DNA from 3 places in the Arthrobacter arabinosi genome. Region 2 is predicted to be linked to each of the others. Evidence: riboswitches for the same ligand, from Rfam matches in the RefSeq annotation. Region 2 holds a riboswitch; each other region holds the start of a gene.
The links. A riboswitch is a leader RNA that binds a small molecule or an ion and turns the genes downstream of it on or off. The one in region 2 is predicted to bind S-adenosylmethionine.
Positions count from the first base shown of each region.

Region 1: another riboswitch for S-adenosylmethionine. It lies ahead of ACX80P_RS07000 (ABC transporter substrate-binding protein); the one in region 2 lies ahead of ACX80P_RS10185 (ABC transporter substrate-binding protein).
Region 3: another riboswitch for S-adenosylmethionine. It lies ahead of ACX80P_RS07035 (LLM class flavin-dependent oxidoreductase); the one in region 2 lies ahead of ACX80P_RS10185 (ABC transporter substrate-binding protein).

Region 1 is NZ_JBTNDF010000002.1:607,274-611,909, forward strand. It holds gene ACX80P_RS06990 (matrixin family metalloprotease) at 110-1,081, shown strand; gene ACX80P_RS06995 (heme-degrading domain-containing protein) at 1,192-1,737, shown strand; SAM riboswitch class I at 1,870-1,968, shown strand; gene ACX80P_RS07000 (ABC transporter substrate-binding protein) at 2,074-3,771, shown strand; gene ACX80P_RS07005 (ABC transporter permease) at 3,768-4,636, shown strand, end outside.
Region 2 is NZ_JBTNDF010000003.1:481,098-485,733, forward strand. It holds gene pabB (aminodeoxychorismate synthase component I) at 1-1,158, shown strand, start outside; gene ACX80P_RS10180 (aminodeoxychorismate lyase) at 1,531-2,409, shown strand; SAM riboswitch class IV at 2,518-2,635, shown strand; gene ACX80P_RS10185 (ABC transporter substrate-binding protein) at 2,799-3,713, shown strand; gene ACX80P_RS10190 (amino acid ABC transporter permease) at 3,724-4,488, shown strand; gene ACX80P_RS10195 (amino acid ABC transporter ATP-binding protein) at 4,485-4,636, shown strand, end outside.
Region 3 is NZ_JBTNDF010000002.1:618,415-623,050, reverse strand. It holds gene ACX80P_RS07060 (TetR/AcrR family transcriptional regulator) at 1-133, shown strand, start outside; gene ACX80P_RS07055 (GNAT family N-acetyltransferase) at 130-423, opposite strand; gene ACX80P_RS07050 (SDR family NAD(P)-dependent oxidoreductase) at 569-1,327, shown strand; gene ACX80P_RS07045 (hypothetical protein) at 1,357-1,575, opposite strand; gene ACX80P_RS07040 (helix-turn-helix domain-containing protein) at 1,572-2,192, opposite strand; SAM riboswitch class IV at 2,379-2,492, shown strand; gene ACX80P_RS07035 (LLM class flavin-dependent oxidoreductase) at 2,529-3,917, shown strand; gene ACX80P_RS07030 (SDR family oxidoreductase) at 4,108-4,636, shown strand, end outside.

The DNA of each region.
Region 1 (4,636 bases), on a different contig from region 2:
CCTCAGGTTTCCCCAAGGACTCGCGACACGCCCCCCATCCTGCGGCAACAGCACAGCAGGATGGGACGGACATCAGTCGGCGGGGGGAAGCGCGGGGCGCATGGGGGCAATGGATCGTGAGTGGTACCACGAGGGCCGCGACGCACGGCTGGAGGCCGTCCGGCGGTCGCCGTCGGGCAGGATCCCGCAGTGGTCGCTCGACGACGCCCTCGGCACGCCGTCCGCCCCCCCACCCTGGCGGGCCGCACCGGTGTACGGGCCGCCCCGGAAGCACTCGTCGCCCGGTCGAAGGCGCCGGAAGCGGCGCTTCGGCACGGTGGCCGCCCTGCTCCTGATCGCAGCCCTGTACGCGACGCCGCCGCTGTTCGACCGCTTCGTCCTGCCGGTCGCGCTGCCCTACGTGCCGGGCGCCGACGTCCCGCCGCGCGGAGTCGAGGCCAGCGACATTCCGCTGGGGACGCCCCCACCCGCACCGGCGTCGACGGCGTTCACGCTGATGGACTCGCCCGTCGAGGACCAGCCATGGGTGGCCTACGATCCGTGCCGGCCCGTGCACTACGTCGTCCGGCCGGACAACGCCCCGATCGGGTCGGAGGGGCTGGTACAGGAGGCCGTGGCGGCGGTGTCGGCCGCCACGGGCCTGCGGTTCGTCGACGACGGCACGACGACGGAGGCGCCCAGCGAGGAGCGCGACCTCTACCAGCCGGAGCTGTACGGGAAGGCGTGGGTGCCGGTGCTCTTCACCTGGACCAGTGAGGCGGAGATCCCGGGCCTGGCCGGGGACGTCGCCGGGCTGGGCGGCAGCGACTACGCCCAGGCACCCGGGCAACCGCTGGTGTACGTGGGCGGGCAGGTGCAGCTCGACACGACCGACGCGGCCACCTCCCTCGGTTACCCGGACGGGCGCGCGTACCTGCGGGCGACGATCATGCATGAGCTCGCGCACGTCGTCGGGCTCGATCATGTGGATGACCCCGGTCAGCTGATGTATGCGGAGAACGTCGGACAGCTCTCCTTCGGGGAGGGCGATCTCGCCGGTCTCGCGCTTCTCGGCACGGGTCCCTGCGCACCCGGACTCTGACGTCGACCAGGGTGACTGGCACACGTGGTACCCGCACCGCATCCCCGGAAAAATTGCTCGCCGACCGAGGAAAAACCCGCCACGTCCCGTGAACCACGTAAATTAGGGAGATGAGCAATGACGCCCTCCCTTCTGCCGTCCAGTCGTTCGATCCCGACGGCGGCAGCAACCAGTCTGCCGAGGCGCTCGAAGCGCTGATCGAGACGGTCGAGAGGGAAGTCGCCGAACTCCAGTTCACCCGCTTCACGAACGACGACGCCGTCGCCCTGGGGCAGTTGCTCGTCCAGCTCGGGGTAGGACGCAACCTGCCGATCGCGGTCTGCATCCGGCGGCCGGACCACATCCTGTTCCGTGCCGCGCTCGACGGCACCACGCCCGACAACGACTACTGGCTCGACGCCAAGAGCCTCACGGCCGAACGCTATCTCGTTCCCTCCCTGCTCGTCGGCCTCCGCGGGCGGCGGAACGGAGGGCGCGTGGAGGACGATCCCCTGTTCGACACGACGATCTACGCAGCGCATGGCGGCTCGTTCCCCCTGTACATCAAGGACGTCGGCCCCGTTGCCACCGTGACCGTCTCCGGCCTTCCGCAGCTCGAGGACCACAGGCTCGTCGTCGAGGCGCTGCGCACCTTCCACGCGGCCGACGGACTGTAAGCCGCTCGACGGCGCTCTGGCGCGGATCACGGCGGCGCGGTGTGGCCCTGTGCCTCCTCCCGTAACGCTGCGTGACCGATTGTGACGGGGGCCTCTGGCGTCCCCGCCGTCCCGTGCGCTTAGCTGGACCCATAACCATCCCGAGCGGCCGAGAGACCTGGATCGACGACGCCGCAGCAACCCTCCCCGTGTAGCAACGGGGAACGGTGCTACTGCCAGGACCGATGGAGAAGCTACTCGCTTTCGTTGGTCTGTCCCTCCGTGCTCCTGCATGCCCGGGGCGCCTGCCGGCGACCTGTATCAGCCCTCCATCGGGCGATGATTCAGGAGCACCGCGTGAGAACAGCAAGTCCCAGCACCGCCACTCCCCGGCCCACCCGCCGATCCCCCCGCCCGCCTGCACCCCACCCCTCCGCACCCCGCAGCATCGCCCTGCTCGCCGCGGCGGCGGGACTGGTCCTCACCACGAGCGGCTGCGGGGGGTCAGCGGCCGCCGGCGAGGACGACACCTTCGTGTTCGCCACGGGCAAGGACATCTCCTGCCTGGACCCCCACGTCAACGGCGACATGCCACAGGCATCCATCGCGGCGAACTACCTCGACTCACTGGTCTCCCAGGACAGCGAGGGCGCCATCCACCCATGGCTGGCCGCGGACTGGTCGGTCTCCGAGGACGGCCTCACCTACACCTTCACCATGCGCGACGACGTCTGGTTCACCGACGGCACCAAGCTCACCGCGGAGGCGGTCAAGGCCAACCTCGACCACATGATCGATCCCGACACGCAGTCCGGGACGGCCGGCGGCTACCTCACGCCGTACGTGGGCACGGAGGTCGTGGACGAGACCACGGCCGTCGTCACCCTCAACCGCCCGTACGCGGCGTTCCTCGAGGTGCTCGCGCAGCCGTTCCTCGGCATAGAATCACCGGCGGCGCTCGAGCGCCCCCAGGCCGAGAACTGCAACGCTCCCGTGGGGACCGGACCCTACAGGATCGTGGACTACGTACCCCAGTCCAGGGTCAGCCTGGTCCGGAACGAGGACTACAACTCGGCCCCGCCGTACGCGCAGCACGAGGGTCCCGCGCACATCGAGAAGATCGAATGGAGGATCGTCCCGGAGGACTCCACGCGCTACGGACTCCTGCGGGCCGGTCAGGTCGATGCCCTGGACCTCATGCCGTCCGTCCATGTCGACGAGGCCGGGGCGGACCCGAACGTCGAGCTGATCCTGCAGGACAGGCCGGGCAATCCGACCAACCTGATCCTCAACACGACGCGTGCACCGTTCGACGACATCGACGTCCGCAAGGCGTTCCTGCGCAGCGCGTACGTCGACGCCGGCATCACCAGCGTCTACTTCGGCACCGTGACGCGGGCCGGCGGGCCGCTGAGCTCCGCCACCGGCTTCTACTCCCCCGACTTCGAGCACGTCTACGATCCCGACCCGGAGGAGGCCTCGCGCCTGCTCGACGAGGCCGGCTGGACGGAGCGCGACGACGAAGGCTACCGCGTGAAGAACGGCGAGCGCCTGACCGTCCACTTCCCCTACACACCCGGCGCGTGGCCCGCCGCGCATCAGGCCCTCGTCACGCAGATCCAGGCGACGGCGAAGAAGGCCGGGTTCGAGGTACTCATCGAGAACGGGGACGGCGCGACCGTCAGCGAACTCGGCAACACCTTCGACTACGACCTCCGTGCCGACTACTGGAACACCAACACGGCCGACGTCCTGCGGATCGTGTTCTCCTCCGAGTACACGGAATCAGCGGGCTTCGTACCCAACGGATCGGGCTTCCGCAACCCGGAGCTGGACGGCATCCTCAACGACGCCCTCGCCACGGACGATCCCACGCAACGCGCGGACCTGTACTACCGGGCGCAGCAGATCGTGAGCGACAACGCCCTGCAGCTGCCCCTCTACAACCAGGCCAGCCAGGTGGCACTCCGGAGCGACCGCTACCGGAACCTCGCCCTCGAGCCGAGCCTGTCCCTCCCCTACCTCTACGACGTCACGACGGTGGATTCCGAATGAGCACCCAGTCCCTCGATTCCCTCACTGCAGCACCCCGCACGACGGCGACCGCCGGTACCGCCGGAAAGGTCATCGCGAGGCGGGCGGCCGGTAGCCTGTTCGTCCTCTGGGCGGCGGTGACCCTCACGTTCTTCGTCCTGCGCCTGACTCCGGGCGATCCGATCACGGCGATCCTCGGCGGTGCGGGCTCCTCGCCGTCCGCGGACACGGTCGCGGCGGTCCGCGCCGAGTACGGGCTCGACCAGCCCGTCCCCGTCCAGTACCTCTCCTATCTCGGCGACCTCGTCACGGGCGACTTCGGCGTCTCGTACATCTTCAAGGTCCCTGTCCTGGAGATCATCGGGCCGCAGATCCTGCCGACGCTGCAGCTCGCCGGGCTCGCCCTTCTCTTCGCCTGGGTGATCGCCCTCGCGTGCACCCTCCTGACGGTCGGCCGGGGGCGCGCGCTCGACGGCGCCGGCCGTGCCGTCGAGGTGTTCTTCGCCTCCCTCCCCCAGTTCTGGGTGGGCATCATGCTCGCCGTGGTCTTCGCGGTCACCCTCGGCTGGTTCCCTGTGGCCGGCAACGACGGCTTCCGGTCGCTCGTGCTCCCGGCGCTCTCCCTCGCGATCCCCCTGGCCGGGTTCATCGCCCAGGTCACCCGGTCCTCGTTCGAGGACGCCCTCGCCCAGCCGTTCGTCCTGAGCGCCCGGGCCCGCGGCCTGAGCGACACCGCCGTCCGGCTGACCCACGCCCTCCGCCACGCGATCCTGCCCGGCATCACCCTCTCCGCCTGGGCCGTGGGCTCCCTCGTGAGTTCCGCGGTCGTCGCGGAGATCATCTTCGCCCGGCCCGGGCTGGGCCGGTCCCTCGTGGACGCCATCGT
Region 2 (4,636 bases):
GACTGCGGCTTCGCGCTGGGGTGGCTGGGCTACCTCGGCTACGAGCTCAAGCGGGAGACGGGAGGCTCGGCCGTGCCGACCCCGGCCGGGGCCCTCCCCGACGCCGCGTTGCTCTTCGCGGGCCGAGCCGTCGTCGTCGACCACGCGGAGAGTGCCGTCTTCCTGCTCACGCTCGCGGATGGCCGGCGCGACCCGGACCGTGAGGCCTGGCTGGCGGAGGCGCGCCGGGCCGTCGCGGCCCCGGCGCCCGTCCCGCCGTCGGCCCCGCCCCCGGCGCCCCGCTTCACCGCCCGGGATTCCCGCGAGGAGTACCTCGGGAAGACCCGGCGCGCGCAGGCCGAGATCGCCGACGGCAACACCTACGAGGTCTGCCTGACGACGTCGCTCTCGTCGCGGGTCGAGCGCCTCGATCCGCTGGCGACCTACCTCCGCCTGCGCGCCGCGAGCCCGGCGCCCTTCGCGCACTACCTCCGCTTCCCGGGCTTCGCGGTCGCCAGCACCTCCCCCGAACGCTTCCTCAGGCTCACGCAGGACGGCCGCATGCGGGCCGAACCGATCAAGGGCACGCGCGGGCGGTCCGCGGACCCGGCGGAGGACGCCGCCCTGCTCGAGGACCTCCGGGGCTCGGCGAAGGACCGCGCGGAGAACATCATGATCGTCGACCTGCTCCGCAACGACCTCTCGCACCACGCGGTCCCGGGCTCGGTCACCGTGAGCCGGCTGTGCGACATCGAGTCCTACGCCACCGTCCACCAGATGGTGAGCAGCATCGACGCCCGCCTGCGCCCCGGCACTGCGCGCGCCGGGGTGGTCGCATCCGCCTTCCCGGCCGGCTCCATGACGGGTGCGCCGAAGATCAGCACCATGGGCATCCTGGACCGCCTGGAGCAGGGTCCTCGCGGCCCCTACTCGGGCGCCGCCGGGTACTTCAGCCTGACCGGCGCCACGGATCTCGCCGTCGTCATCCGCACGCTCGTGCTGGCGGACGACGGCGACGCCACGCGCCTCACGCTGGGCGTCGGCGGGGCGATCACCGCCGACTCGGACCCGAACGAGGAATGGGCCGAGGTGCGGACGAAGGCGCGCGGTGTCCTGTCCGCCCTGGGGTCCGACTTCCCCTCCGATGCCCCGGCCGCGGCGCCGGGACGGCACCGATGACCGGCCGCAGGGCTGGTGGGCGGTGGGGGCGGACCATGACTGCCTCTCCCCGATGACCCTGCACGGGACACGCGTCCGGGGCCGATCCTCCCCGAGGGCGGATGTCAAGCGGATCCTGCCGGTACCGGGGCCCTCCCGTCGGGTGGACGATGAACGGGTCAGACTGCGGCAGCCCACGGCGGACCGCGGACCGGTTCGGCTGGAAGAGGACTGTATGGCGGACAGTGGTGGAATGGCCGACACGGCCAAGGATCATGCACAGGACAACGATCGGAAGTAACCGATCCCGACCCTGGGCCGGGCCGCATCCCTGCGGCCCGGCCTTCCTGTCTCCGCCTCCCCGGTCGGTGCCGAGCGGATACGCTGTGGCCCATGACAGTTCTCGTGTTCCTGGACCCGGCCCACGACGACGGCGAGGTCGTCGACGCGTCGCGGCCGCAGCTGATGGCCACCGATCTCGGCGCCACCCGCGGGGACGGCATCTTCGAGTCCCTGCTCGCCGTCGACGGCTCCCCCCGCAAGGAGCAGGCGCATCTGGCCCGCCTGGCGTCGTCGGCCGCCGCCCTGGATCTCACCGTGCCGGCCGCCGACGCCTGGAGCCGCGCGATCCGCACGGGCCTGCGCGAGTTCGCGGCGGCGGAACCGGACCAGGGACACGCCGTCGTGAAGCTGATCGCCACGCGCGGTGTCGAGGGCGCCGGGCGGGCCACGGCCTGGGTGCAGGTGTCGCGCGTCCCGGACGCCACCCTCCGGCAGCGCGAGACGGGCCTGAAGGTCCTCTTCCTCGAGCGCGGCTACGACAGCACCGTCGCCCAGCGCGCGCCGTGGCTGCTGATGGGCGCCAAAACCCTCTCCTACGCCGTCAACATGGCCGCCGTCCGATACGCGAAGGCGCACGGCGCCGACGACGTCATCTTCACCTCCTCCGACGGCAAGGTCCTGGAGGGCCCGACGTCGACGGTGCTCCTCGCCCACGACCGCGACGGCCGGAAGACCCTCCTCACGCCGCAGCTCGAGAGCGGCATCCTTCCGGGCACCTCCCAGAGCGCGTTGTTCGCCGCCGCGAAGGAGCAGGGGTGGGAGCTCGGCTACGGGCCGCTGGAACCGCACCACCTGCTCGACGCCGACGCCGTATGGCTGATCTCGAGCATCCGGCTCCTCGCGCCGGTGCTCTCCCTGGACGGCCAGGAACTCCGCACCTCGAGCGCCCTGACCGCGGAACTCACGGACCTCGTGGACCGTTTCGTGTAATCTCCGCCACACAAGGGCCCTCGAACGCCCCTGTGCTACGTCACGTGTCGCATTTCGGCCCTTCTCGTTTTGACCCGGCGCTCCGTGCTGCCCTAGCGTTTTGCCTGCAATCAAGAGTTCCAGCCCTCGGCCCTGGCCGGCTGGACAGCAACCCTCTCCCGTAGTGGGGTGCTCCAGGTGAAGATTCGGCCGCCGGGACAAGTCCCCCGGTTGGCAAGTACGGCGTCGTGCGGCCCCCGAACCCTCCCGGTGACGGCGACCGCGCCTGCGCACAGCCCAGAACAGTGAGCGTGTCACCCAGCAGCCCAGCATCCTCCTCGCCGTGATCCGGTCCCCGGCACCACCCGTTCCCGCGCCCCCACCCGGGGCCAGCATTCCCGAAGGACACCATGAACCTCTCCCGCAAGGCCCTCGCGGCCCTCGCCGTCCCCCTCCTCGCCCTGACCGTCTCCTGCGGCAGCGGCAGCAGCGAGCCCGCCGAGACCACCGACGCGCTGGCCGGAAGCGACCAGCAGTCGCTCGACCAGTACACGACCGACTCCACGACCCCGGTCGACGAGATCGACACGTCGAAGCTCGGCCTCATCTCCGACGGCACCCTGCGCGTCGGCACGCTCTCCGACGCCCCGCCGAACATCTTCCTCAAGGACGGCGTCTTCACCGGCTACGACAACGAGCTGCTCCGCGCCATCGGCGACGAACTGGGCCTCGAGGTCGAATTCGCGTCGACGGACTTCTCGGCGCTCCTCGCCCAGGTGCAGAACAAGCAGTTCGACGTCGGATCCTCCTCGATCTCCACCACCGCCGAGCGCCGCGAGAACGTCGGCTTCAGCAACGGCTACGACTTCGGCTACATGGCCGTCGTCACGAAGAACGGCTCCTCGGTCACGGGCTTCGACTCCCTCTCGGAGGGCACCCGCATCGGCGTCGTCCAGGGCACCGTGCAGGACGACTACGTCTCCAACACCCTCGGCCTCGAGCCCGTGCGCTTCCCCGACTACAACACCGTCTACGCGAACGTGAAGAACGGCCAGGTGGACGCCTGGGTGGCCCCGTCGCAGCAGGCCACGGGACAGGTGAAGGACGGCGACGACACCACGATCGCAGAGACCATCATCAACACGGAGAACTTCACCGCGTACGCCGTGAACAGCGACAACCAGCCGCTCATCGACGCCCTCAACGCGGGCCTCGACGCCGTGATCGCCGACGGCACGTGGAGCGAACTGACCAAGGAGTGGTACCCGGACCGCGAGATGCCCTCCGACTGGAAGCCCGGCAGCAAAGCCGTGGAAGTAAAGTAGCGGTTCCTGCATGGATGCCCTCGAACAGCTCGGGAAGACCTTCTTCGACTGGGAGGCGATGGCGGCGGTCCTGCCGGACCTCCTGACCGTCGGACTGCCCAATACGCTCATGCTCGCCCTGGTGTCGGGGATCATCGGCACGATCGCCGGGATGATCCTCGCCGTCATGGGGATCTCCCGCAACCGTGTGCTGCGGTGGATCGCGCGCATCTACACGGACATCTTCCGGGGCCTGCCCGCCGTCGTGATCATCCTGCTCATCGGCCTCGGGCTCGGACCGATCTTCCGGCAGGTCACGGGCAGCACCAGCCCGTACCCGCTGGGCATCCTCGCCCTGTCGCTGATCGCCTCCGCGTACATCGGCGAGATCTTCCGCTCGGGGATCCAGAGCGTGGAGAAGGGCCAGCTGGAGGCGTCGCGGGCCCTGGGCTTCAGCTACAGCTCCTCGATGCAGCTCGTCGTGATCCCCCAGGGCGTGCGGCGCGTGCTGCCCGCCCTGGTGAACCAGTTCATCTCGCTCATCAAGGAGTCCTCGCTCATCTACTTCATCGGCCTCGTGGCCAGTGAGCGCGAGCTCTTCCGGGTGGGTAACGACGCCGCGAGCAACACCGGCAACCTGTCACCGCTCATCGCCGCCGGCGTGCTCTACCTGTGCCTGACCATCCCGCTCACGCACCTGGTCAACTTCATCGACAACCGGCTCCGTGTGGGCAAGAAGCAGAAGCCCGAGCCGGACGAGCTGGCCGCGAAGATCGGCGAAGGAGCCAAGGCGTGAAGACGATCGAATCAGGCACCCTGACGGGCAGGAACCTGCACCTGTCCTTCGGCTCCAACCACGTGCTGCGTGGGATCGACCTGCACGTCGAGCAGGGCACGACGGCGTCGGTCATCGGCCCCTCCGGGTCCGGCAAGTCCACCCTCCT
Region 3 (4,636 bases), on a different contig from region 2:
GTCCATCCTCGCCGAGGGCGCCCAGACGACGGCGGCGATCGCCGGCTCCTCCGAGGCGGCAGGCCAGGCGCGCCGGGCCGCCGAAGTGCTCATCGACGCGGCCCTCCGCGAGGGGATGCGGGGAGCGGCTTAGCCGGTCAGGTCCTGGTAGTCCGGGTGGTCCTCGATGAAGGCCGCCACGAATGCGCACTGCGGGACGACCGCGAGATGCCGTGCGCGGGCGTCGTCGAGCGCATATCGGATGAGGGTGCTGCCGACGCCGTGACCCTCGACGTCCGGATCCACGACCGTGTGGGTGAAGGTGATCGAGTCACCGGACCGTTCGTAGGCGGCGGTCCCGACGGCGCTGCCGTCGAGGGTTGCCACATAGCGGCTCTGGGTGTCGTCGTTGCTGATCCGGACTCCTGTGGTGTCGGTGCTCATCCGCCCACCCTCGCATCCGCTCCGGTCCGGGTCAACGTGCCTGTCCGGGATGGAGGCAGCCCGTTTTCCGTATCGGGTCGTCGGGTCGCGGCGCTCCGATCGATCCTTACCGCTGCTGGGCGGTTCAGCAGGTACGGTCGGAGCCATGACTCCCAACATCCTGGTGACCGGTGCGAGCAGGGGCATCGGCGCAGCCATCGCCCATGACCTGGCGGGACGCGGGCACCGTATCGCCGTCCATGCCGGCCGGGACGGGCGCGCCGCCACCGCCGTCCGGGACGCGCTTCCGGGCGACGGGCACGCGGTGGTCGTCGGCGACGTCGGCGACCCCGACGCCTGCAGGCGCATCGTCGACGAGGCCGTCGGCGCGCTGGGCGGGCTCGACGTCCTGGTGAACAACGCCGGCATCTTCGAGGCGCATCCCATCGACACCGTGTCCTTCGACGACTGGCAGGCGGCGTGGCGCAGCACGCTCGACGTCAATCTCCTCGGCCCTGCCAACCTGGCGTGGCTCGTCGCACGGCATTTGCTGGACCGGCCGGCGGGCCCGGAAGGCGGTCGGCTGGTCAGTGTCGGATCACGCGGTGCCTATCGCGGAGAGCCCGTCACCCCTGCGTACGGCGCGAGCAAGGCTGCGCTGCACGCGATGACCCAGTCCCTCGCCGTGGCGCTCGCGCCCCACGGGATCCTGACCGCCGCCGTCGCGCCGGGGTTCGTCGAGACCGACATGGGCAGGACCGTGCTCGACGGTCCGAAGGGCGACGCGGTGCGGGCGCAGAGCCCGTTCAACCGCGTCGCGACGCCGGAGGAGGTGGCGCAGACCGTCGCCTGGCTCGCCACCGATGCTCCGCTCTGGGTCAGCGGCACCGTGGTGGACGTCAACGGGGCGTCCTACCTGCGGTAGGTGAGACGCTGTGGCCGGGGGAGGGGTGCCTAGAGGAGATGGATCCCGCTGTGGGCGAGGGCTCGCAGGTCCGTCCGTCGCTCGAGGTGGCGGCGGAAGAGCTCGACGTCGGAGCCCTCCGCGGAGGCGAGGGATGAGCTTGCCGCGATGAACGCGGTGCCGAGGCGGAAGAGTGTCCGCGACGCGAGTCCTGCGTGGGATGGTGCCGTGAGTGCCGGGTATCCGGCGTGAAGGGTTGCGCTGGTCATGACGTCTCCTGGGTGTCGATGAGGGGGAATGCGTTGAAGTGCAGCTGGACGGGCCGGGTGCCCGGGGTGCCCGGCTCGGCGCGGTAGGCGTCGAGCCTCTCGCGCAGGATCCCGCTCAGCTCATGGGTGAGCGCTGCGAGCTGGTCCGCTGTCAGGTGGGCGTTCATCGTCGCGATCATGGCGGCGTCCGCCCATTCCGACGGGACGGCCTCGCAGCCACTGGCCATGAAGGTCGCGAGCGCCTCAGCCCGGCCGCGTTCGAACCGGCGGTTCACCTGCCGGGTCGCTTCCCGGGTGGTGGGGTCCTGTTCCAGTTCGGGGGTGCTGAGCGTCAGTGACCCGCGGGGGCGTTCCCACCAGCGCTCGCGGGCGGTACCGCGATTCTCCACCTCGCGGACGAGCCCGTAACGGGCCAGCTGCCTCAGGTGGTAGCTCGTCGCCCCGCTCGATTCGCCGACCCGCTTGGCGATGCTGCACGCGGTCTGCGGACCGTAGCTGGACAGGACCTCCAGTAGCTGGACCCTGAGGGGATGCGTGAGGGCCTTGAGTGCTTCCCCGTCGAGGACGCGGTTGCCGTCATCGGAAGCGTGTCCTGCTGTGCCCATGGTCTCTTCCATGCGACCAGCGTGCACTTACAAAGAAGTGTTTGCAATACTTTCTTTGCACTTTTCCGGTCTCTTCGTCGGCGGGTGCCTGCCGCCGTCGTCGGGCCATCCCGGGCACCGCGGGACGTCTGGTGCGTGACGCGCGATGACGCTGGCAGGTGGACGACGGCGCACCCGTGCACCTACGCTCGACACCAGAATCAAGAGCTCCAACGCAAAACCCTGGTTCGTTGGACGGCAACCCTCTCGCTGTAGCGGGGTGCCCCAGGTGAGGATTCGGCCCGGCACAGGCAGTGCGGGCAAGTATGGCGCTTCCGCCTCGGTGGTGCCCCGACATGAGGACTCCGCATGCCCACACCACCGCGCCGTATCCGTTTCAATGCCTTCGACATGAACTGCGTGGGCCACCAGTCGCCGGGGCTCTGGCGTCACCCGGACGACCAGTCGTGGCGCTACAAGGACCTGAGTTACTGGGCCGACCTCGCGAGGACCCTCGAGAAGGGCCTCTTCGACGGCATCTTCATCGCCGACGTCCTCGGCACCTATGACGTCTACGGCGGGTCCAACGAGGCCACGTTGAGGCAGGGCACGCAGACGCCGGTCAATGACCCGTTCCTGCTCGTCTCCGCGATGGCGCTCGTCACCGAACACCTCGGGTTCGGTGTCACCGCGGGCACCGCGTACGAGCACCCCTACCCCTTCGCGCGGAGGCTCTCCACGCTGGACCACCTCACCGGGGGACGTGTCGGCTGGAACGTGGTCACGGGCTACCTGCCCTCTGCGGCACGGAACATGGGCAACGAGGACCAGCTCGAGCACGATGCCCGGTACGACCACGCGGACGAGTACCTCGAGGTCCTCTACAAGCTGCTCGAAGGGTCGTGGGAGGACGATGCCGTGGTCCGCGACCGCGAGACCGGTGTCTTCACCGACCCGGCCAAGGTCCACGACATCGACCACGACGGAACGTACTTCACGGTCCCGGGGATCCACCTCAGTGAGCCCTCGCCCCAGCGGACGCCGGTCATCTACCAGGCCGGAGCGTCCTCCCGTGGCATCGCTTTCGCGGCCGGCAACGCCGAGGCGGTGTTCGTCGCTGCACCCACAAAGGAGAGGCTGAAGGACGTCGTCCAGAAGATCCGCGATGCGGTGGAGGCCGAGGGTCGGGATCGCTACTCGGTGCGGATCTACACGCTGCTCACCGTCATCACGGACGAGACGGAGGAGAAGGCCCAGGCGAAGCACGCCGATTACCAGCAGTACGTCAGCTACGAGGGAGCCCTCGTGCTCGTCTCGGGGTGGCTCGGCGTGGATCTTTCCGCCTACGATCCGGATGAACCGCTCGGCAACGTGAAGTCCAATGCCATCCAGTCCGCTGTCGCGAACTTCCAGAAGGTGAACGACGACGGGTCGCCGTGGACTGTGCGGGACATCGCCGAGTCTGCGGGTATCGGTGGGCTCGGCCCGCGCATCGTCGGCTCCGGTGCGCAGGTCGCCGATGAGCTCCAGGCGTGGGTCGAGGAGACCGATATTGACGGTTTCAACCTGGCCTACGCGATCACGCCGGGGACCTTCGAGGACGTCATCGAGTTCGTCGTGCCGGAACTGCAGAAGCGGGGTGCGTATCCGACGGAGTACACGGAGGGCACACTGCGCCAGAAGCTGTTCGGCAAGGGTGACAAGCTGCCCGACGAGCACCGCGGTGCGCAGTATCGGCTCCAGCCCGTCCGCCCGTAGGGTGCGGCTGTCCGGTTCTCGAGTCGTTGGGGGAGCGCGCGTGGCGTGCGGTGACCATCGATGACGGTACGCGGGAATAGGCCTCCGCTGGCGGCGGAACACCTGCACGAAGGTGGCCAGCTCGACGGTGCGAGGACTAGCGTCGAAGACAAGGCATCCGACGACACGTCAAACGACAGAAGGAGTTCCCATGTCACGCGTAGCCATCATCGGTGGGCACGGAAAAGTAGCACTGCACCTCACCAAGATCCTGACCAGCCAGGGTCACCAGGTCAGTTCGATCTTCCGCAACAAGGACCACGCGGGCGATGTCGAGCAGGCCGGCGGGACCCCCGTCGTCGCCGACGTCTCCGAGCTGTCGGTGGCGCAGATGGCCGACGTCTTCCGTGGTCATGACGCGGTCGTATGGTCTGCCGGCGCTGGTGGCTCGAGCCCGGAAGCCACGTATGCGGTGGACCGCGATGCGGCCATCCGTTCGATGGATGCGGCACAGGAGGCCTCGGTCGGTCGATACGTGATGGTGTCCTACCTCGGTGCACGCAAGGACCATGGCGTTCCGGAGGACAACGGTTTCTTCTCCTATGCGGAGTCGAAGGCTGCTGCTGACGAGTACCTGCGGAACACGGAACTCGCGTGGACCATCCTCCAGCCCGGGTCCCTGACCACGGATCCCGGGACCGGGAAGATCGAGGTGTCCGCGAAGCCGCAGCAGGACTCGG